Desulfurobacterium sp. TC5-1: one gene and its partner. The protein of the gene in region 1 interacts with the protein of each later gene in a pairwise test. Links are inferred from orthologs where the notes say so. Each region holds a gene or a part of one and is shown on either strand. Other genes may lie near its edges.

Region 1 (5,551 bases):
CGTTACAATGTGTAAGGCAGAGTTTGGTAAGGAGATAGACAAGGCTGTGTTCCCGGGACTTCAGGGTGGTCCTCTCATGCACGTCATAGCTGCTAAGGCCGTTGCTTTCAAAGAAGCGATGACACCGGAATTTAAGGCTTATCAGGAACAGGTTGTTCTTAACGCAAAAGCTATAGCTGAGGAACTTCAGAAGGAAGGGTTCAGAATCGTATCCGGCGGAACAGATAACCATCTTATGCTTGTTGACCTTACAGATAAAGGTATTACAGGAAAAGAGGCAGAAGCTGCTCTTGGAAAGGCTAACATTACGGTTAACAAAAATACAATTCCTTTTGATACAAGAAGTCCATTTGTTACAAGTGGTATAAGGATAGGTACTCCTGCCGTAACGACAAGAGGTATTAAAGAACAGGAAGCAAGGAGAATTGCTCAGCTAATTGCAACTGTTCTTAAGAACATCAATGACGATGCTGTGATAGCAAAGGTTAGAGAAGAAGTTATTGAAATTTGCGGGAAGCACCCGCTCTACCCTGAAATGGCATCACTCTATCAGTAAGAATTTGATTTTTATTTGTGGAGGGCGGGCTTTTAAGCCCGCCTTTTTTGTTAGAAGTTGAACATTTTGCTGACTGATTCACCAAAGTGAATTCTTCTTATTGCTTCTGCAAGCATGCCTGATATAGAGAGAACCTTTGCACCTTCAAATGCTTTATCGCCAAGAGGAATGGTGTCTGTAACAACAACCTCTTTCAGGACACCTTCTTTAACAGCTTTTGACAGCCTTTCAACGGCAGGTCCTGAAAATACGGGATGTGTACATGTTGCGTAAACTTCAGTAGCGCCCCTTTCTTTTATTGCCTTTGCGGCGTTGACGATTGTTCCGGCAGTATCTATGATGTCATCGATGATGATTGCCTTCTTTCCTTCAACTTCACCTATGATGTTCATAACCTCTGCAACGTTTGGTTTGGGTCTTCTTTTGTCTATTATTGCAATCGGTGCGTTAAATACCTTTGCAAAGTTTCTCGCCCTGGCAACGCCACCAATGTCAGGTGACACGACAACCGTATCTTCTTCATCAAAGCCAAGTCTTAAGAAGTAGTCTGCAAGAACCGGTCTTGCTTCGAGGTGATCAACAGGCAGGTCAAAAAAGCCTTCTACCTGCTTTGCGTGAAGGTCAACGACAACTATGTGGTTAACGCCGGCAACACTAATAATATCTGCAAGTAAACGTGCGGAGATAGGATCTCTTGGATTAACTTTTCTATCCTGTCTTCCGTAAGCAAAATAAGGAATTACGGCTGTTATTCTTCCTGCAGAGGCCCTCTTGAGCGCGTCTGCAAGCAGAAGTAGTTCCATTATGTAATCATTGGAAGGACTGCACAGAGGTTGGATGATAAAAACATCGTCGTCTCTGACGCTCTCGTTAAGTACAACCTGAATTTCGCCGTCGCTGAACCTTCCTACGGTGACATTGGCAAGAGGAATTCCAAGGTGTCCTGCAACGGCTTTTGCAAGTTCTGGGTTTGCGTTTCCTGTAATCAGTTTTACCTGATTCATTGATACCTCCATCTATCCGATTAATTGTTTAAATTTCTTTACATTTTCTTCTATATTACCTTTAAACACGGCTGAACCTGCAACTGCAACTTCAACGCCGGCGGCGATTATTTCGGAAACGTTATCAAGCTTTACGCCGCCGTCTATCTCTATTAGAAATTTTAAGTCTTTTTCCTCTTTCCACTTTTTTAGCTTTTTAACCTTTTCAAGTGTTTGTGGAATGAACTTTTGACCGCCAAATCCCGGGTTTACAGACATTACGAGAACAAAATCAACAAAGGGCAGGATGTCTGTTAGAAATTCCACCGGAGTTGCAGGATTTATAACAACGCCTGCTTTTTTATCCAATTCTTTTATCATTGATACAGTTCTATGGAGGTGAATCGAAGCTTCAAAGTGAACAGATATCCAGTCAGCGCCGGCATCGGCGAAGGCTTTCACGTACTTTTCGGGCTCTACTATCATAAGATGAACGTCAAGGGGCTTATCAGTGACTTTTCTTATGGATTCTACAACGCAGGGGCCTATGGTGATGTTTGGAACAAAACGGCCGTCCATCACATCAACATGAATGACGTCTGCGCCTGCCTGCACAGCCTTTTTAATGTCTCTTTCCAGGTTTGCAAAATCTGCCGAGAGGATGGAAGGGGCAAGTAGAGCCATTTAAAACCTCCAATAACTATTCTACATCAGAGAGTCAGATACCTGAATTATAGATAATGTTTCAGTAGTATGACAGTCTTCGTCTAAAAATTTGTAAAAATGTCGGTGTTGATTATTGACACCGGAGAAGGAAATGCCTATATTATTCACCGTCAAGGTTCCCCGGTAGCTCAGCGGGTAGAGCGGGTGGCTGTTAACCACCAGGTCGCTGGTTCGAGGCCGGCCCGGGGAGCCATTTTTTATTTAGAATATACAAAAACAAAAAGAAATGGAACAACGTATCATTACATGTAATTACATATCACTCTTCCAAAATCCAAAGTCTTTCAATAAATATTAGAGTTTTATAAAAAAGGGTGTTCCGTTTTTCCGTGAATGGTGTCCAAAAACGTGATATATCACGTGATATTTCACTTTGCAATCAAAATAGTTAAGCAGCCAAGAAGTGTCATGAAGATGTCCATTGATGGCTAAATAAAAGTGAAACATATGCCAATAGCTGCGCCAACAATAAAGTGAAGTGCCCTGTTGCTTTCGTATTGGAATATGAAAGGGACGGAACATCTGTGGGAGGAGAAAAATTCTTCAAGCTGTTCTTTTTCCTCCTGAGATAGGGCGGAGAAGCTGAGCCTGAATAGGATTTTCGGTCTGCTCCAGCGCTGGCGAACCTGTTCAACGCCGTTTTCAAACGTTACGGCGATTACAGGATCCATGTATTCTTTGGTTATTTCTACTTCCGGAGAGATAGGCAGGATATCCATATACGCTCCCGGCTTCTTTTATTCCCTTTGAAATTGGGCTTGGCCGGGAGTAGATGCTGTTTACTGTGGCGATTGAACGGGAAATTCTTGAAAAATAGTAAGGTCAATGCCGAGGCGTTTCATTAGGTCCAAAAAATAGTCAAGCAGTTCAGGCTGCTTTTCTGCTATGCGGGCATAAATCTTAGGTAAGTATTTTTTGTCAATGGCCCTTACTTCTTCTCCGTCAAGTTTTACTCTAAAATACCAAAAATCCTCAAGATCTGCTAAAACACTAAGCCGGTTTTCAGGCTCAACTTCCTCTACCCAGCCTTTCAAGAAGTCTTCGTATTTCTCTACTCTCTCTCTGTATGTCCTCATTGAGCGGTATCTCCTCTATAAGATCTCCTTTTTCATAAAGCCTGTTATGTTTCCACATTCCCCAGTTCTTAAATATATCCAATTCATGTTCCTGGAGCTTTATATAACAATTCTGTTGAACTCTGCCTCAGGGGAAATTAATAGAGCTACTTTATCAACGTGAGCCAAGGTTTGAAGGAATTTTAGTTACAAATTAGTTTTCCCTTAAATATCAATTTGGAAAAGGTCTCCCTGGAAGGTCAGAAAGGATGTTTTAGTGACTACAAAACTAAGATCAAGGATAATATCTCAAGTTTTGATTGCGGGTAATGGATTGCTCCACCGCAAGCGGCTGGGAGAGAATTTCCGTGCAGGAGGATATTTCCAGCGATGACGATGTAAAGATGGGACAAATAGATGATGAGCATTACAAATATGTTTTAATTGCATTCCCTGAACTTCTTTTAATGTATTAAAATAATGGTAATTGGCGTTCAGGAGACAGATTTATGGGTATTCAGGCGTTAATCCTATTTGCCTCTATTGCCGTTTTAATTTTTTTCCTTTATAAGGAAACATTTCATCCGGCCGCTTCGTTTACCATAGTTGTTTCCTTCCTTGTTGTAGTTGGAATCTTAACGCCCCATCAGGCGCTTTCCGGATTTTCTAATGAACAGATTGCCCTTATAGCGCTTTTACTTGTTGTTAGTTCTATAATTAAAAACTTCCGTATAACTGGCTACATTTTTAGCAGGTTGATGGATGAGAGTCTCTCTTATAAGAGATTTCTTTTACGTTTGATGGGAACGGTTTCCTTTTTTTCTGCATTTTTGAACAATACACCGATAGTTGCTGCGTTAATTCCCTACGTCTATAATTGGGGAAAAAAGAAAGGAATTTCACCTTCCAAATTGCTGATTCCCCTTTCTTACGCTGCGATTTTAGGAGGAACGGTTACCCTTATAGGTACCTCAACAAACCTTGTCGTTAATGGTCTTGCCGTTAATGCGGGATTGAAGCCTCTTAAAATTTTTGATTTCAGCTATGTGGGTATTCCTGCTGTTATGGCTGGTATTGCTTATATGCTAATTTGGGGACACAGATTGCTTCCTGATAGAAAGGATGCCGTATCTGCGTTTCTTGAGAAGAAAAAAGAGTATCTTGTCGAGACAATTGTTCCGGAAGGTTCCAACATAGCCGGTAAAACGGTTGAAGAGGCAAGGTTAAGGAATCTTAAAGGGCTTTTCCTGGTTGAAATTATAAGGGAAAAAGAGAGAATAACACCTGTTTCACCGAAAGACGTCATAAAGGAGAACGATGTTCTTATCTTTGCCGGCGAAACAGAAAGAATAATTGAGCTTGTTAACGGTGAGAATGGATTCAAATTACCGCCTGTCTGTTCTTTTGGCGACGATAAGGTGGAGCTTGTTGAAGCTCTTGTTCCACAGAATTCTTCTCTCATTGGTAAGAAGGTAAAGGAGACGAATTTCAGAGGGCGGTTTGATGCGGCAATTGTTGCTGTTCACAGGAATGGTGAAAGGCTAAAAGGTAAGATAGGAAACATTGTTTTAAAACCGGGAGATCTTCTTTTGATTCTTGCCGGGAAAAACTTCTGGGATAGGGTTTCCGATTCTGACGATATCTATGTGATTTCCAGGGTAAGAGAGATTGTTAACATTGATCAGAAAAAAGCCCTCCCTGTTCTTGTTGGTTTTTTTATTGCAATTTTGCTTTCCGCTTTGAGAATAATTCCACTTTTTGAATCGTTGTTGTTTCTTATTTCTATTTTTGTTGTTTTCAGGATAGCCACTTACAGTCAAATTAAAAGGAGCCTTGATCTTAACATTATTATTATTGCAGCTCTTTCTATTGCAATTGGTAAGGCGATGGTTGGGACGGGACTTGCCCAGGCTATAGCAGATGTTGTTGTTCCCTTTTCTGTTCCATTTGGAATAACATCCGCATTACTTGTTATTTATCTTATAACAAACGTTTTGACGGAGTTTATAACAAACCTTGCTGCAGCTTCCATAACATTTCCAATAGCAGTATCGGTTGCCCGGAAACTTTCTGTTGAACCTAAAGCTTTCGTTTTAGCTGTCGCGTTTGCCGCTTCTGCCAGTTTTTTAACTCCAATAGGTTATCAGACCAACCTTTTAGTCTATGGTCCAGGTAACTACCGTTTTAGAGATTTTTTAAAAGTCGGCTTTCCGTTATCGTTAATATACATG
Region 2 (9,380 bases), 660 kb from region 1 along the record:
TAAACCTTGAAGGATTTCTCTCCCATAAAAATACGGATCTTCCCTTTGAGGACACGTCTTACATCATTATCGGGTCTAACGCTTCCGGTAAGACAAGCATCCTTCGCGGCATTTTCTTCGGCCTCTTCGGCGAGGATATCGTTTTTGGAAGGAGAAATCTGCTCAACCTTGTAAACAGAGAAAAATCTTCTGCAAAGATCACTCTTTCATTTTTAACCGGCGGCAGAGAGTACACCGTCGTCAGGAAGATTACACCAAAAGGCGCTCAGTCTGTTGAGCTTTTCAGGGACGGAAAGAAACTTGCCATGGGCGTTAAGGTTTGTGAAGAGGTTTTAAGAAAAGAGTTAGGCCTTGAACCAGAAATTTTTAAAAATACCGTTTACGTTCCTCAGGGAGAACTTGTTACGTTTCTTGAAGGAACACCAAAGGCAAGGAGAGAAATCCTTAACCGCCTCTTTGGCTTAGAGGAAATAGCCAAAAAGCACGAAACCATAAAAGCTTTTGCAAAACAGATTGAGGTTGAATTCAGCAAGTTTGAATTTCAGCTTCAGCAACTTGAAAACCTGCAGAAAAAGATAATCTCTATTGAAGAGGAAATAAAAGAGCTCGAACGTCAGATAGCAGAAGAAGAAAAAGAAACAATTGAAATGAAAAACCTCCTCTCTCAGCAGCAAAAGGTATTAAAAAGTTTTGAAGAGAAAAAGAGCAGAGTTGAAGCAGTTGAAAAGGAAAAAAGGATATATCAGGAACAGCTTCAAAAGGTTATTTCCGAAATAGAAAAGAAGAAAAAGAAACTGTCCGTTATGGAAGTAGAGGAAAAGAAACTCCCTATGCTAAAGGAAAAGGTGAAACTGCTTCCGGTTCTAAAAGAGATTGAAGATAAAGTATCACAGTTAAAACTTCTGATTGAAAAGAAAAAGAACCTTGAGGAAGGGAAAAAGAGATTTGAGCTTTTAAAGAGGGAATTTTCAAAGAAAAAAGAACGTTTAAAAGTGGTTGAAAGGGAGCTTTCTGAAGCTGCTTTAAAACTTAAAGAAGCAGAAAATGTTTACAAGCAAAAAGTTAATATTTACGAATCCTTAAAAATTTCAAAATCTAAACATGAAAGTCTAAGTGAGAAGTTGTCCTATCTTAAAAAAGAGATAGAAAAGAGAGAAGAAAGATTCAAAAAACTGCCGGCTGTTGATTTAGAGAGTTTAAAAGGACTGATTTCGGAAACTGACAGGGAAATTTCGTCTGTTGAAAAACAGATAGCAGAAACAGAATCACTTATAAAAATGCACAGGGAACGTCTTGAAAAACTTGAAAGTAAAAATATTAACACCTGTCCTATTTGTGGAAGCAAACTTACAGCAGATAAAATAAAAAATCTCATTTCAGAGTCTTCCTCTTTTATAGAAAAGCATAAAGGCACAGTAAAAACACTGCAGAACAAATTAAAGAATCTCAAACTTAAGAAAAAAAGAGAGGAAGAAAATCTAAAAGAGGCAATAGTTTCGCTGAAAGAGAGAGAAAACCTTGAGAAAGAACTTATATCTCTAAAAGAAGAGAGAGATGCTGTTCAAAAAGAACTTGCCAGCCTGAAATTTTCTTATGAAACTTTTGAATCCATTGAAAAAGAAGTTGAATCAATGAAAGAGACAGTTCTATCTTTAAAAAGCTTCATTTCCTCTTTAAACGGTGAAATGTCCCGCCTTAAACCTGAAATAGAAAAGATAGAGGAAGAGTTAAAATTCTTTGATGCTGACCAGGTTGCTAAAAACATAGGTGCGGTTGACGAAAGAATAGCAAACCTTAAAGCTTCCATTTCAGAACTAAAAAGTAGATTTAATATAGATGTTAAAAGCGGCAAGGAATTAAAAAAGGCAATAGAAGAAATTGAAGCAAACAGAAGAGAAATAGAGAGAATAACCGCCTACCTTGAAGCCCGACCGGAAATAGAACAGGAAATAGAACTTCTCTCTAAAGAACTTGAAACTTTAAAAGAAAAGTTGAAAAACTGTGAAGAAAAGATAAAGGACATCGGCTACGACGAAAGAGAACATGAAACGATCAAAAAAACAGTAGAAGATAGCGAAGAAAAACTTTCAGAAGCTTTAAAAGCTTTAAATCAAAAGAGAGGAACCTTAACGGAGAAAAGAGAAACACTCGCAGCGACAAAAAAAGAGATAGAAGAACTCCTTCAGGTAAAGGATAGAATAAAGGTTTTAAAGAGCGCTTACGACGTTATAAAACAGGTAGAAGCTGGATTTCACCCTTCCACGGGATTTGTGACAGAACTAAGGCAACAACTTCTTCCGGAAATAGCCAGCATCTGCAAAAACATATTTTCTGAATTTAACTTCGACTTTAGTGAAATAACAATAAGTGAAGATTTAACGGTAGAATTTGGTATTCCGGGACAGGGTGTTGTTACTCTTGATCAACTCTCTGGAGGACAAAAAGTTGCCTTTGCCCTTGCCCTTCGGTTTGCCCTGGCAAGGAAATTCATGTCAAAGTTTGAACTGCTTATACTTGATGAACCTACGATTCACCTTGACGATGAAAGAAAGAGAGAGCTTGCCGACATACTGCTTGATTTAAAAGGAAAAATTCCACAGATGGTTGTTGTAACACATGATCCGGAACTTGAAGTTGCAGGTGATAAAATTATACGTGTTGAAAAGACAGCAAACGGTTCAACAATAAAACTTGCAGAAGGTGAGTGATGACAAAGAAGAGCAAGATAAGAACAGCCATACAGGTTTTTTCCATTATTCTGTTGGTGCGGGATGCCATGATTTTCTACAAGAAAAACAAGAAATCAATACAGACAATATACAAAGCCGGTAAAAGACTTCTTCAGAAGAAGAGAACATAACATTTGAAAAGAGGGGGACATTCCCCCCTCCAAATTAGAATCTTACGTTCATCGTAATTTCGCCTTTTGTCCCGGTTGTATCTACATTTGTTAAAGTGTAGGACTTGTCAGGCATAATCACGTAAACGCCGGCGAAGAAGGAAACATTCTTTGTATATTTATATGAAGCGGTAAAGTCAACTTCCTGTCCGGCAGTTGTACTTCCTATGTCTGTCTTTACATAGTGGTACTGAACGCCGACCTTCGTTTTTGCAAGAGGTTTAAATGAAAGCTTAACATAAGTGTCCTTCGCTCCTATTCCCCTGCCAACAAAACCTGTGTAGTAATCACCAAGGCCTAAGAACTTATGCCCGGCCCAGTAGAGAGGATTAAGGCTTTCAACATCCGCCGTCGTTCCATCATCACCAGAGTAGAACTCATATCCAACCTCTGCCCCCCAGCTCTTCTGCCCCAACTTTGCAGAAACGTTGTAGAAAGAACCGTCATAACTGCTTCCGGCAGCTGTATCACCGCCCTGTTTTGCGTACTCAAGGTTTAATCCTAACTTTCCAAAACCAGTTCCAAATGCAGGCGAAATCCTCACGTAAGCTGTCCAGGGCCTGGTCTTTACGTTAAAATCAATATACTCAAACTCATAGCTTCCGCCTAATCCAAATGTCTTCATGTTGCCCTGCCATGAAAGTGCAGCAAGGTTTTCATCTGCAGTTCCTACTGTGTCATCATCTATACGGCTTCCAAAACCTATAAGTTTCCCTGCGCTTGTATTATAAGCGATTAATATACCGTCAAGAGAAAGACCGGTATTTGCATAGTTTTTGTTGCAGATAAACCTTCCTATACCGAGAGTTACTTCCTGCCGTCCAACTTTAACAGTACTTCCTAAAAAGTTTTCAAACTGAACATACGCTTCATGTATTGAAACCTGACTGCCTTCAACGTTAGAAGACGTTCCAAACGCTGATGCCTCTCCCCAAGTTCCAGCATACTGTGGAACAAACTTTAAAGATACACCCTGCCCTAAATTTACATCAAACTTGAGTCTTGCCCTTTCGTAGACTCTTCCATCGGTATTCCAATCGTTCGCCGTTGCATTCAGGGTGGTTGCACCCATTAAGAACATCGTCCTTGATTCACCACCAATCTTTACCTCTGCAGCAGCTTTTGCAGTTGCTCCAAAACCTGTAAGAAGCGTGATCAGCGTGAACGTAAGAAGCTTCCTCATCATATCCTCCTTAATATAAAGCTATTTTAATGTAGATTATATCAAACTTACCTAAGTATGCAATAAAGTTAATGATTTGAATCGCAATTTTAAAAACACTTTTTTTTATATAAGGCAAATACTATGGCAGGCATACTCATCGGATTTAAGTACTTTTCCACTTTGTTAGTATTACAAGCACCCCTTTCCCGTCATTCTGAGCGAAGCGAAGAATCTCATCCTATTACCATAGACTCTTCGGCGCACAGCACCTCAGAGTGACAAAAAGGAAATGTCATTCTGAGCGAAGCGAAGAATCTCCCACCCGAACCCAGCGAAGAATCTCTTAGATCCTTCGGACTCTGTCCTCAGGATGACAAGAAAAACAGAATTATTCTGAACGCCCCTTCCCGTCATCCTGAGCGTTAGCGAAGGATCTGAGACTCTTCGGTGCACAGCACTTCAGAGTGACGAAAAGAGAGTGCCATTCTAAGCACAGCGAAGAACCTTCCTGATATCTGTTATAATGTATCTTATAAGTTTCAAGCGGCAACTGCTCTCTTATCCAGCTCCTAAACGATAATATTTATTCGACACTTGAGGAAATTAATGTGCGAAGAATAAACATACATCCACATTTAAAAATGAGAATGGAAGAAAGAGGAGTAACCCTTGAAGAAATAAAAATAACTCTTGAAAAAGGATTCAATGCGTCCAATGCAAAACCTGGAACTTATGGTAAGACCTTTGTTTTTTCCTATAATAAAAGATGGTGCAATAAATTTTTTCCGGAGAAAGAAGTAACCGTTTATTATAAAGTGATAGATGGAGAAATCATTGTTCTAACCGTTATAGCACGGTATGGAAAGTTTTCTGGAACGGAGGAAAAAATATGAGATTTGAATATGACGAAAAAAGGGACTTACTGTATATACGCTTTGGGGAACCGGGAACAAAAGTATTCAAAACTTTTACCGTTACACCCGGAGTTTACGTGGATGTGGATGAAAAGGGAAATCTCTTAGGAATTGAAATAATAGATGCTTCCGAAGTTATGGGTGAAAAGATAGAATTTACCTTCCCGGCATTGTCGGTAAAGAAAGCAGTCGGCCAGTGAACGTCAAATAGGAAAATTTCCGGGAACTTTCTTTTAGACACCGATCATTTCCTTCTTAACATTTTCTTTTACAAAAGGATTAAGTGAATCGTAAAGCCCCAGATCAACGTTTCTGTTCAGTTCATTTTTCAGGAAATTTCGGGCACCGGCAATTTTAAAACCGTTTTTTTTCTTCATTTTTAGAATAACTATATCAACATCACTATTTTCAGTACATTCACCCCTTGCTACCGAACCAAAAATCGCTATCTCTTCTATCCCGTAAACTTCCTGGAGTTTCTTTTTTAAACCCCTGAGCTTCACCAAAATCTCGTCTCTCACACTTATCACCTGAATAAGGTTTTCATTAATAAAATATAAAAAAAAGCAAGCCTTTCTGTCATCCTGCGGGCGCAGCCTGAAGGAGCTTTTTCAAGCATCCAGATTCTTCGGCCACTTTGTGGCCTCAGAATGACAAAGGAAACGTCATCCTGAGCGCCCCTTCCCGTCATTCTGAGCGCCTTTCCCTGTCATTCTGAGCGTTTCTTTTCTGTCATTCTGAGCGAAGCGAAGAATCTCACCCTGATAGTAAGACCCCGAGACTTCATTTCATTCACACAGATTCTTCGGCTACTACGTAGCCTCAGAATGACAATAAAAAACCATTCTGAGCGCCCTTTCCCGTCATTCTGAGCGAAGCGAAGAATCTCCCACCCGAACCCAGCGAAGAGCTTCATAGATCCTTCGGACTCTGTCCTCAGGATGACAAGAAAAACAGAATTATTCTGAGCGCCCCTTCCCTGTCATTCTGAGCGAAGCGAAGAATCTCATCCTATTACCATAGACTCTTCGGCGCACAGCACCTCAGAGTGACAAAAAGGAAACGTCATTCTGAGCGAAGCGAAGAATCTCCCACCCGAACCCAGCGAAGAATCTCTTAGATCCTTCGGACTCTGTCCTCAGGATGACAATATTGACCGGGATGATGGGAAAAATATCTGAGGAGGTAACTTTTTAGAACGCCGGGCAGAAAGCCCGGCAATATTTTAAAGATTGTAAAACACGTCCATTCCTTTATAAACAGCGTTTCCGTTAAGGATTTCTTCAATCCTTAAAAGCTGATTGTATTTTGCGTTTCTTTCACTTCTGGCTGGCGCGCCTGTTTTTATTTGACCTGAGTTAACCGCAACAGCAAGGTCAGCTATAAACGGATCTTCCGTTTCTCCTGAACGGTGAGATATAACTGTAGTGTAGTTTGCCCTTTTAGCCATCTCAATAGCGTCAAGGGTTTCCGTTACGGTACCTATCTGGTTAAGCTTTATAAGAATTGAGTTGGCGAAACCGTCCTTTATCCCGAGTGCCAGCAGTTCTGTATTTGTTACGAAAACGTCATCACCTACAAGCTGAACTCTATTTCCAAGAGCCGCAGTTAGAAGTTTCCATCCTTCATAGTCGTTTTCGGCCATTCCGTCTTCAATGCTTATTATCGGATACTTGTCAACAAGATTTCTGTAAAAGTCTATAAGCTCTTCCCTTTTAAGAGTTTTACCTTCGCCTGAAAGTTCATAAACGCCGTCACCTTTGTAAAACTCTGAAGATGCAGCATCAAGCGCAAGCATAACATCTTCACCGGGCACGTATCCGGCATCTTCTATAGCCTTCATTATCACCTGAATTGCTTCTTCGTTTGAAGAAAGATTCGGTGCAAAACCACCTTCGTCACCAACGTTTGTTGAGTGTCCCATTTCTCTTAAAACTTTCTTAAGCGTGTGGTATATCTCAACACCCATTCTGAGGGATTCGGCAAATGTTTCACCGCCTACAGGCATTATCATGAATTCCTGAATGTCAACGTTGTTATCAGCATGAACGCCTCCGTTGAGGATGTTCATCATAGGAACCGGAAGCTCTTTTGCATTAACGCCACCTATGTATTTAAAAAGTGGCAGGTCAAGTTCAAGAGCAGAAGCTCTACAAACTGCCATTGAAACGCCAAGTATTGCATTTGCACCGAATCTGCTCTTGTTCTCCGTTCCATCAAGTTCAATCATAAGTCTATCTATGTTTGTCTGATCTGTTGATTCAAGACCTATAAGTGCAGGTGCTATTTCCTGATTCACGTTGTTAACGGCTTTCAAAACACCTTTTCCAAGGTATCTTTTTGGATCCTTATCTCTTAACTCAAGAGCTTCTCTCTCACCAGTTGATGCACCGCTTGGCACTGCCGCTCTTCCAACAACTCCCGTTTCAAGTGTAACTTCCACCTCTACCGTTGGGTTTCCTCTTGAATCAAGTATTTCCCTTGCCCTCACGTCAACTATTCTGGACATTTTCTCCTCCAAAAAGTTTTTCTATCTCTTTCAGTATCTTTTCATTTCCCGAAATCGTAAAAATTCTACCACTATTTTCCTGATGACACTCTATTTTTAGCTTTTCAAAAGGACATCCTTCAAGTATCTCTTCTGCAATTTCCGGCCATTCAATTACCTTCACTCTGCCGTCAAAAAGATACTCTTCAATACCGACAGGTTCCAAATCTTCAACAGACGAAAGCCTGTAAAGGTCAACGTGTACCAGTTTATCACCGTACTCCTGAATTATGATAAACGACGGGCTTGACACCTCTTCCGGTGAAATTCCAAGACCCTCAGCGATACCTTTGGTAATGCAGGTCTTACCGCAGCCAAGGTCTCCGTAAAGCAGGACAATAGTCCCTTCAGGAATAACTTTTCCTATGATTTTTCCCAAACGATGAGTGTCTTTGGCGGAAGGTACATACACTCTCAAAATCAACGTTCCGTCCTCTCACCAACAAGGGAAATTGTTGTGAAATTTGCTTTCCTTAGGCCGTCTATCACCTGAAACACATACATGTAGGGAGTCTCTCTATCCGCTCTTATGTAAACCCGCTCATTTTTCTTTAAAAGGGGTATAACCTGGCTTATATTTGTGTACGTTTTACCGTTGTAAAATATTTTTCCCCATTTATCTATCAGTATTTTATTTACTTTCTCATATTTGTTATAGCTTATTGGAGCCCCGCCTTTTGGAACGTGAATCTTAACTTCACCACCGGACATAAACTCGGTACTGACGGCAAGAAATATAACAAGCATAAGCGTAAGGTCAAGAATAGGTGAAAGTATAATTTGAGCAATGGGTTTTCTCCTGGTGGCTCTAAGGTTCAATCTCAGCTCCTCTTAATCGTTCTATGAGCTTCCTTCCACACCTTTACGGCTTCCCGGCACTCTTCCACCGACGGAACAAGGGCAATTCTGAAAAATCCTTCACCGCCGTTTCCGAAAAATTCACCCGGTGAAATCACTATACCGTATTTTAACAGATGAAGCGCGTAATCTTTTGATGAGACACCCTCAGGAACCTTTACCCAGAAGTAAAAAGTTGCTTTTACGTCTAAAAATTCAAGCCCTTCATTTTTAAAAAACTCTTCAAAGATTTCCTTCTTTTTCCTGAAAATTTCCCTTCTCTCTTCAACGTGCTTTTCATCTTTCCACGCTTCCCTTGCACCAATTTGAATAAATTCCGGTGAACCAACGCCGAAAGACGAGCGAAAACGGAGGTATTCTTTTATGATTTTATCATCGCCGGCTACAAAACCACTCCTATAACCAGTCATTCCGCTTCTCTTTGATAAAGAATGGAAAACCACAACATTTTCTTTTCCAACCTGAAGGGCTGACGGCGGCTTATCTTCAAAATATATCTCTGTGTAACATTCGTCTGAACATAGAATAATGTCGTATTCTCTGCATATTTCATAAATATCTTTAAGATAACTCATCGGTGCCACAGCACCTGTCGGATTATGGGGATAATTTATCCAGACTATCTTTGTCTCTTCTAAAATAGAAGGTTCAACTCTATCAAGCCTTAACAGAAAACCGTCTTCATACTTAAGCGTCAGCGGTGTTGGAGTGCCGCCGGCAAAGAGAGTTCCCCTCTCATAAACAGGATACGCAGGCGTTCCGTATATAACCCTTTTCTTTTCAGACTCTTCCTCTATAAAAACAAGCGGAAAGTGGAATATCGCCTCTTTTGAACCGGCAGACGGAATTATTTCTGTCTCAGGATCAAGCTTTACACCAAAGCGGTTTTCAAACCATACACTTACAGCTTCCCGTAAATCCTTTCTTCCTTTAACGGTAGGATATTGGGACACTTCAGGTACAGCATTTCTAACCGCTTCCCTTATGAAAGGTGCC

The links.
Region 2: the proteins of rpe (region 1) and eno interact in binary tests that used the Escherichia coli proteins (3 or more experiments, as listed by UniProt). The link is inferred for Desulfurobacterium sp. TC5-1 from one-to-one orthologs.

What each region holds. Positions count from the first base shown.
Region 1 is NZ_ATXC01000001.1:915,796-921,346, reverse strand. The notes cover bases 399-3,236. They hold rpe (ribulose-phosphate 3-epimerase), read right to left. Parts: upstream 2,224-3,236; coding sequence 1,573-2,223; downstream 399-1,572. Other genes in these bases: H153_RS0104695 (hypothetical protein), read right to left, coding at 3,045-3,236; H153_RS0104700 (hypothetical protein), read right to left, coding at 2,694-2,984; H153_RS0104715 (ribose-phosphate pyrophosphokinase), read right to left, coding at 607-1,560; glyA (serine hydroxymethyltransferase), read left to right, coding at 399-556. Outside these bases: more of glyA, read left to right, coding at 1-398; more of H153_RS0104695, read right to left, coding at 3,237-3,341; H153_RS0104685 (SLC13 family permease), read left to right, coding at 3,830-5,551. UniProt on the Escherichia coli protein: Catalyzes the reversible epimerization of D-ribulose 5-phosphate to D-xylulose 5-phosphate.
Region 2 is NZ_ATXC01000001.1:261,813-271,192, reverse strand. What follows is about bases 5,346-8,345. They hold eno (phosphopyruvate hydratase), read right to left. Parts: upstream 7,488-8,345; coding sequence 6,204-7,487; downstream 5,346-6,203. Other genes in these bases: H153_RS0101375 (biopolymer transporter ExbD), read right to left, coding at 7,947-8,345; tsaE (tRNA (adenosine(37)-N6)-threonylcarbamoyltransferase complex ATPase subunit type 1 TsaE), read right to left, coding at 7,471-7,950; H153_RS0101400 (nucleotidyltransferase domain-containing protein), read right to left, coding at 5,346-5,499. Outside these bases: H153_RS08955 (SMC family ATPase), read left to right, coding at 1-2,708; H153_RS10125 (hypothetical protein), read left to right, coding at 2,708-2,860; H153_RS0101415 (alginate export family protein), read right to left, coding at 2,895-4,082; H153_RS0101410 (hypothetical protein), read left to right, coding at 4,712-4,957; H153_RS0101405 (DUF2283 domain-containing protein), read left to right, coding at 4,954-5,178; more of H153_RS0101400, read right to left, coding at 5,212-5,345; dapC (succinyldiaminopimelate transaminase), read right to left, coding at 8,348-9,380. UniProt on the Escherichia coli protein: Catalyzes the reversible conversion of 2-phosphoglycerate (2-PG) into phosphoenolpyruvate (PEP). It is essential for the degradation of carbohydrates via glycolysis.